One region of the Stenotrophomonas sp. 24(2023) genome, then DNA from elsewhere that is predicted to be linked to it. Evidence: riboswitches for the same ligand, from Rfam matches in the RefSeq annotation. Region 1 holds a riboswitch; the other holds the start of a gene.
The links. A riboswitch is a leader RNA that binds a small molecule or an ion and turns the genes downstream of it on or off. The one in region 1 is predicted to bind thiamine pyrophosphate.
Positions count from the first base shown of each region.

Region 1 (3,442 bases):
CCGGTTGCTGCCGCGGCTGCTGCGCAGCCGCCAGCCGCGCCTGGTCCTCACCGGCTCGACCTCGGCGCTGCGCCGCAGTGGTCGTCCGGAGGTGGCCTTCGGTGCCACCAAGGCCGCCCTGGACGGCATCGCCGATGCGCTGCGCGAACAGTTCCGCGCACAGCGCCTGGCGGTCACCACGCTGCACCTGGGCTATCTCAATACCGACGATGGCCTGCAGGTGCCACGTGAGGTGGCCGCCGCGCGCGGCGCCGGCACGCGGGTACCCGTGCACGACGTGGTGGCGGTGCTGCGCAGCCTGCTGTCGCTGTCCGATGCCAGCTTCGTGCGTGAACTGGTGATGCCCGCCATTGCCGATCCGCATTTCTGAGCCCGGCACGGCAGTGCCATGGCCCGGGCGGTACCATGGTCGCCCTTCCACCTGCCGCCATGCCGCTGCGCACCGCCCCATGTCCGTTTCCTCCCACCGCGTGCAGGGCCTGAACAACGATTCGGTGGCCGCTGACTGGCCACCGATCACCGCTGCGGAACTGGCCGGGCTGCAGGCGGACTACCCCCAGCTGGCCGGTAACTGCCGGCTGCTCTGGCACAGCCCGCGCCCGCTGTCGGCCGCTGCCATCGTCGAAGCGGCGGCGGGCCGTGTCTTCATCAAGCGCCACCACCAGCGGGTGCGCAGCGTGCAGACGCTGGGCGAAGAGCATCGCTTCATCGCCCACCTCGGCGCACAGGGCCTGCCAGTGGTGCGGGTGCTGCACGACGCGCATGGCGCCAGCGCCGTGGCCCACGGCGAATGGACCTACGAACTGCATGCGCTGGGCGAAGGCCACGACGTCTACCGCGATGCCCATTCGTGGACGCTGGTGGGCGACGTGGCGCAGGCACGCGAAGCCGGCCGCATGCTGGCCCGGCTACACCAGGCCGCTGCGGGCTACGACGCGCCACAGCGCACGACGCACATCCTGGTGGCGCGTGATGCGCTGATCCGCAGCGCCGACCCGCTGGCCCTGCTCGCCGCCAGCCTGCCCGCGCGCCCCGGCCTGGCCCGCTATCTGGCGCGCCAGCCCTGGCAGCAGCAGCTGCAGCGCACGGTGCTGCCCTGGCATGCCGCACTGGGTACACGCCTGCAGGCCGAACCCACGCTGTGGGCGCACAACGACTGGCACGTCTCCAACCTGCTGTGGCGACAGGACGGCGCAGTGCCCCAGGTGCAGACGGTGTTTGATTTCGGCCTGGCCTCGCCCACCAGCGCGCTGTTCGACCTGGCCACGGCCATCGAGCGCAACGCCATTGCCTGGCTGGAACTGGAGCGTGGCGATCAGGCCGTGCGCACGGACATTGCGCTGGCACTGGTCGAGGGCTACCAGCAGGTGCTGCCGCTGGCGCCGGAACGCGTGGCCCTACTGGCCGACCTGTTGCCGGTGGTCCATTTCGACTTCGCACTGTCCGAAGTGGAGTACTTCGAGGGCGTCACCGGCTCGACCGCCAATGCCGACGTGGCCTACCACACCTTCCTGCTGGGCCATGCGCAGTGGTTCGCGGGGGAGATCGGGCAGCGGCTGCTGGCCGCGCTGCGCGGGGCTGGCTGAACGCTTCAGAGGAGCATCCACGCATGGCGTGGATCTACGGGATGGGCGTTCATCCGCGCAGGGTGTGGATCTACAGGCCGCCGGCCGCCGGGGTGCGGCTCGCAAATCCGTACCATTTGTAGTGAAATGGTCACCGAAGCGGGGGTGCCTGGGTCTGCCAGGCTGAGAGAGTCCCTTGGAACCTGATCCGGTTTGCACCGGCGTAGGGAGCTTTGAGCAGTGGGCACACCGCCACCCCGGCCACGCCGGGCCGGTGCACGTTCGCGCCGTCGCTTCGTCTCCTTCTGCCTGATGACGAACCGAATGAACCGCTGCCTGCGTCCCTCCCTGCTTACCCTGGCCCTGTGCGTGGCCCTGCCCGCCCATGCCGATGCCCCCGCCGATGCCGGCGAACGCTCGCCGACCGATCTGGCGGCCGTGCGCGTGCAGGCCCGGCAGGACGGCAACCGTGCGGCGCAGTCCGGCAGCTTCGGCGGCGGCGACTGGAAGAACACGCCGGCATCGGTGAACGTGCTCGACCGCGCGCAGCTGGACACGCTGCAGGTGCGCACGCTGTCCGAGCTGGCCCGCAGCGATGCATCGCTGGGCGACAGCTACGCGCCGGTGGGCTACTACCAGAACATCGCCATCCGTGGCTTCGCGCTGGATACCGCCACCGGCTACCGCTTCAACGGCCTGTCCATGGCCGGCGAGCAGCGCCTGGCGCTGGAAAACCTCCAGCAGGTGGAGATCCTCAAGGGCGAAGCCGGCCTGGCCGCCGGCGTGATGGCCCCGGGCGGCATCATCAACTACGTGGGCAAGCGCCCGGCCGAGGTCCGCACCGTCACCCTGGGCACCGACTCGGAAGGCTCGCGCTACACCGCCGTGGACGTCGGCCATTGGCTGACCCCGCGCTTCGGCCTGCGCCTGAATGCCGCCTGGGAAGACACCCACGCCTACGTCGATCACGCCGATGGCCGCCGCAATTTCTACTCGCTGGCGGCCGACTGGCTGATCAGCGAGCACGGCAAGCTGGAAGTGGATGCCAACTACCAGACCAGCGCGCAGCGCTCGGTATCCGGCTACCAGCTGCTGGGCGGGGTGGCCCTGCCGCACGGCGTGGACCGCTCGCTGATGCTCGGCCACCAGCCCTGGCAGGCACCGGTCAGCATCGCCAGCAGCAACATCACCGCCGCCCATACCTACGATTTCAACGCGGACTGGCAGTCGCGCGTGGCCGTCGGCCACAGCCGTTCGGTCATCGATGACAACGTGGCCTTCGCCTATGGCTGCTTCTACGCCGCGCAGTGCGCCGATGGCAGCGTGCCGGGCAATTACTTCGCCCCCAACGGCGACTACGACATCTACGACTACCGCAGCCCGGACGACACCCGCCGCAATCTGGAAGCGCGCGCCGAACTCCGTGGCCACTTCAGCACCGGCCGCATCGGCCACCAGCTGACCCTGGGCCTGGACAGCTTCCAGCGCACCGTGGACAAGCGCCGCAACGTCAACGAGTACGTCGGTACCGCCAACATCCACGATGCCGACATTCCGGTGTTCGCGCCTTCGCCGCTGCAGCCGGGCGATGCGGTGCGGCGCCTGGACAGCCGCCAGAGGGCCGCCTTCGTGCTGGACCGCATCAGCATCGGTGATGACTGGCAGTGGCTGGCCGGTGGCCGTTTCGTGCGCCTGGACGAGCGGGCCTACGACAAGCGCGGTGCACTGGAACGCCGTGACCGCCTGTCGCGCTTCCTGCCGCAGACCGCCCTGGTGTGGAAGGCCACCGGCGCGCTCAGTGCCTACGCCAGCTACGTACGGGGCATCGCGCTCGGCCAGGAAGCCCCGTTCTGGACCAGCAATGCCGGCGATTTCCT
Region 1 is NZ_CP133160.1:2,066,632-2,070,073, reverse strand. Features, by position in the region: gene Q9R17_RS09100 (SDR family oxidoreductase) at 1-370, shown strand, start outside; gene Q9R17_RS09095 (phosphotransferase) at 450-1,586, shown strand; TPP riboswitch at 1,717-1,812, shown strand; gene Q9R17_RS09090 (TonB-dependent siderophore receptor) at 1,890-3,442, shown strand, end outside.

Region 2 (3,442 bases), 1.0 Mb from region 1:
CACCACCAAAGCTACGTACATCACGCCGGAAAACTGCTCCAGCATGACCAGTGCGCGAGCCTGTGGATGCAGGGGCACCACATCGCTCAATCCCACGCCGGACAGCAAGCTGAAGCTGAGATAAAGCAGTTCCATCCAGCTGCGCAGATCGCCCTCGCCGGTGCCGGCGAAACTGCCCGGATACCACTGCTGGCACACCGAGAATGCAAACGCGAACGCCCACGCAAGCAGCGTGAAGGTGGCGCCCACAGCGAACAGTTCGTCGCGGGTCACCTTATGGTCCTGCAGCATGTAGGCCGTCAGTGCGCCGGCCGTATAGAAATACAGCAGGCTCTCGAGCAGTTGCGCGGTGGTGGCCAGGGCCGGCTTGTCCAGCCAGACCCCGGCCAGGGAAAACACCACGGCCGGAATGGCCAGCAGCAGGGCCAGCCAGGTCCCGAGCGGGCTGCGCTGCACGACCCACAAGGCAAGCCCCAGTACCGCCATGCCGAAGGCGCCGACCAGTGCCCGCCCCCCCGCGGTTTCATCCAGGGCGGGATACAGCAGCACGGCCAGCAGCTGGATGCCTAGCAACCAGGCCGACGGATGCCGGCGGGCGATGGCCAGCCAGCGGGTGGTCATGGCAACGGGCATGGCGTCCTTTCCCCGGGGAGCGATGCGGCGAGAATAGCGGGTCGCGCCGGACCATGCCCGGCGCGCACCGTCCGGCCCCGCTCCGCCCCGCCGGCTCATTCCTGCCGGTAGACCTGCGCCCCGGCCGCGCGGAACTCCTCGGCCTTTTCCTGCATGCCCGATTCGGCGTAATCGCGCACATCCTGGGTGATCTTCATCGAGCAGAAATGCGGGCCGCACATCGAGCAGAAGTGCGCCAGTTTGTGCGCATCCTTGGGCAGCGTCTCGTCGTGGAACTCCTTGGCTTTTTCCGGGTCCAGGCCGAGGTGGAACTGGTCTTCCCAGCGGAACTCGAACCGTGCCTTGCTCAGCGCGTTGTCACGCACCTGCGCCCCCGGGTGGCCCTTGGCCAGGTCGGCCGCATGCGCGGCGATGCGGTAGGCCATGATGCCGTCGCGCACGTCCTGGCGGTTGGGAAGGCCGAGATGCTCCTTCGGCGTGACATAGCAGAGCATCGCCGTGCCGTACCAGCCGATCATCGCCGCACCGATGGCACTGGTGATGTGGTCATAGCCGGGCGCGATGTCGGTGGTCAGCGGCCCCAGCGTGTAGAACGGTGCCTCGCCGCACTCGCGCAGCTGCTTGTCCATGTTTTCCTTGATCAGCTGCATCGGCACGTGGCCGGGGCCTTCGATCATGGTCTGCACGTCGTGCTTCCAGGCGATCTTCGTCAGTTCACCCAGCGTCTCCAGTTCGCCGAACTGTGCCGCGTCGTTGGCATCGGCAATGCAGCCCGGGCGCAGGCCATCGCCCAGCGAGAAGGTCACGTCGTAGGCCTTCATGATCTCGCAGATCTCTTCGAAATGCGTGTACAGGAAGTTTTCCCTGTGATGGGCCAGGCACCACTTGGCCAGGATCGAGCCACCGCGCGAAACGATGCCGGTCACCCGCTTGGCGGTCAGCGGCACATAGCGCAGCAGCACGCCGGCATGGATGGTGAAGTAGTCCACGCCCTGCTCGGCCTGCTCGATGAGCGTGTCGCGGAAGATCTCCCAGGTCAGTTCCTCGGCACGCCCATCGACCTTTTCCAGGGCCTGGTAGATCGGCACGGTGCCGATGGCCACCGGCGAATTGCGGATGATCCATTCGCGCGTTTCATGGATGTGCTTGCCGGTGGACAGGTCCATCACCGTGTCGCCGCCCCAGCGGATGGCCCACACCAGCTTTTCCACTTCCTCGGCGATGCCCGAGGACACCGCGCTGTTGCCGATGTTGGCGTTGATCTTGGTGAGGAAGTTGCGGCCGATGATCATCGGCTCGCTTTCCGGATGGTTGATGTTGTTGGGCAGCACGGCGCGGCCACGTGCGATTTCATCGCGCACGAATTCGGGCGTGATGATCTTCGGGATGGCCGCACCGAAGGACTGCCCGGGGTGCTGTGCCAGCAGGCCCGCATCGGCGATGGCCTCCAGCCGCTGGTTTTCGCGGATGGCAACGAATTCCATTTCCGGGGTGATGATGCCGCGCCGTGCGTAGTGCATCTGGGTGACGTTGGCGCCGGCACGGGCGCGGCGCGGCTGCACGCGCGCCGGGAAGCGCACCGCGTCCAGCTTCGGGTCGTGCTCGCGCGTACGGCCGAAGGCTGAACTCAGGCCGGCCAGTGCTTCGGTGTCACCGCGTTCTTCGACCCATGGGCGGCGCAATGCCGGCAGGCCGGCGGACAGGTCGATGCGCGCGTCCGGATCGGTGTAGGGACCGGAGGTGTCATACACCGTGACCGGCGCGTTCTCCTCGCCGCCGAACAGCGTCGGCGTGCGGGACAGCACGATTTCACGCATCGGCACCTGCAGGTCCGGGCGCGAGCCGGGCACGTGGATCTTGCGCGAACCGGGAATGGGCCGGGTCACCGATTCGGAGAGTTGCTGGGCCTGTTGCTGCAGGGCGGAGAGCTGTGCGTTCATCGGGCATCGTCCAGGAAGGTCAGGGACGAAGCGGCGGCGCACTGCCGGCGCGCGCGGACGGTGCCAGGACGGTTCCTGGGCGGTGTCCACGCACGGCCTGCACTGCAAAGCTTCCCTACGCCGGTATGAACCGGATCAGGTTCCAAGGGACTGTCTCAACCGTGGCCACTGGCCCGGTACCCCCGCTTCTTGGCGGGCATTAGAGCATAGATGCGGCAGCTGGGTCAGGCCTTCCCGCGCGGGAAAAGACGGTGCGCATTAACAGAACCATGACGTCGCATTCAGTAACGTGCCCGCGCCCGGTGTCATTGCGACCGGTGTCTTCTCCGCCGCCACTGCGGCCCCTGCCCGGTTCGTGCTGCATGCCGCCGGCCCCTCGATGCAAGCTCTCTGGCTCGCTCCCCTCAATCCCTTGATCGGAGACGCTCCTTCATGGTGTTCCGTATTTCCATCGCGTTGGTGGCCCTGCTGGTGCTGATCGCCGGCGTCGCACCCGGCCCGTTCAACGACATCGTCCAGGCCGCTCTGGCCCACGTCATCCGTGGTGCCGGCTGGATGTACCTGCTGGTGGTGTTCCTCACCCTCACCTTCCTGCTGTACCTGGCCTTCGGCCGCTTCGGCAACCTGCGCATCGGCGGCGAAGACGCCGAGCCGGATTTCTCGCGCGCCAGCTGGCTGTCGATGCTGTTCGCCGCCGGCATGGGCATCGGCCTGGTGTTCTGGGGCGCGGCCGAGCCGATCTCGCACTTCCTCAAGCCACCGGAAGGCCTGCCGCCGGAGAGCATGGATGCTGCGCGCGCCTCGATGCGCTACGCGTTCTTCCACTGGGGCCTGCACCCGTGGGCGATCTACGCGCTGATCGGGCTGGC
Region 2 is NZ_CP133160.1:1,064,174-1,067,615, forward strand. Features, by position in the region: gene Q9R17_RS04730 (ion channel) at 1-633, opposite strand, end outside; gene thiC (phosphomethylpyrimidine synthase ThiC) at 729-2,573, opposite strand; TPP riboswitch at 2,668-2,767, opposite strand; gene Q9R17_RS04740 (BCCT family transporter) at 3,006-3,442, shown strand, end outside.
Region 2: it holds a riboswitch for thiamine pyrophosphate, as region 1 does, so the genes downstream of both, thiC (phosphomethylpyrimidine synthase ThiC) here and Q9R17_RS09090 (TonB-dependent siderophore receptor) in region 1, are expected to answer to the same signal.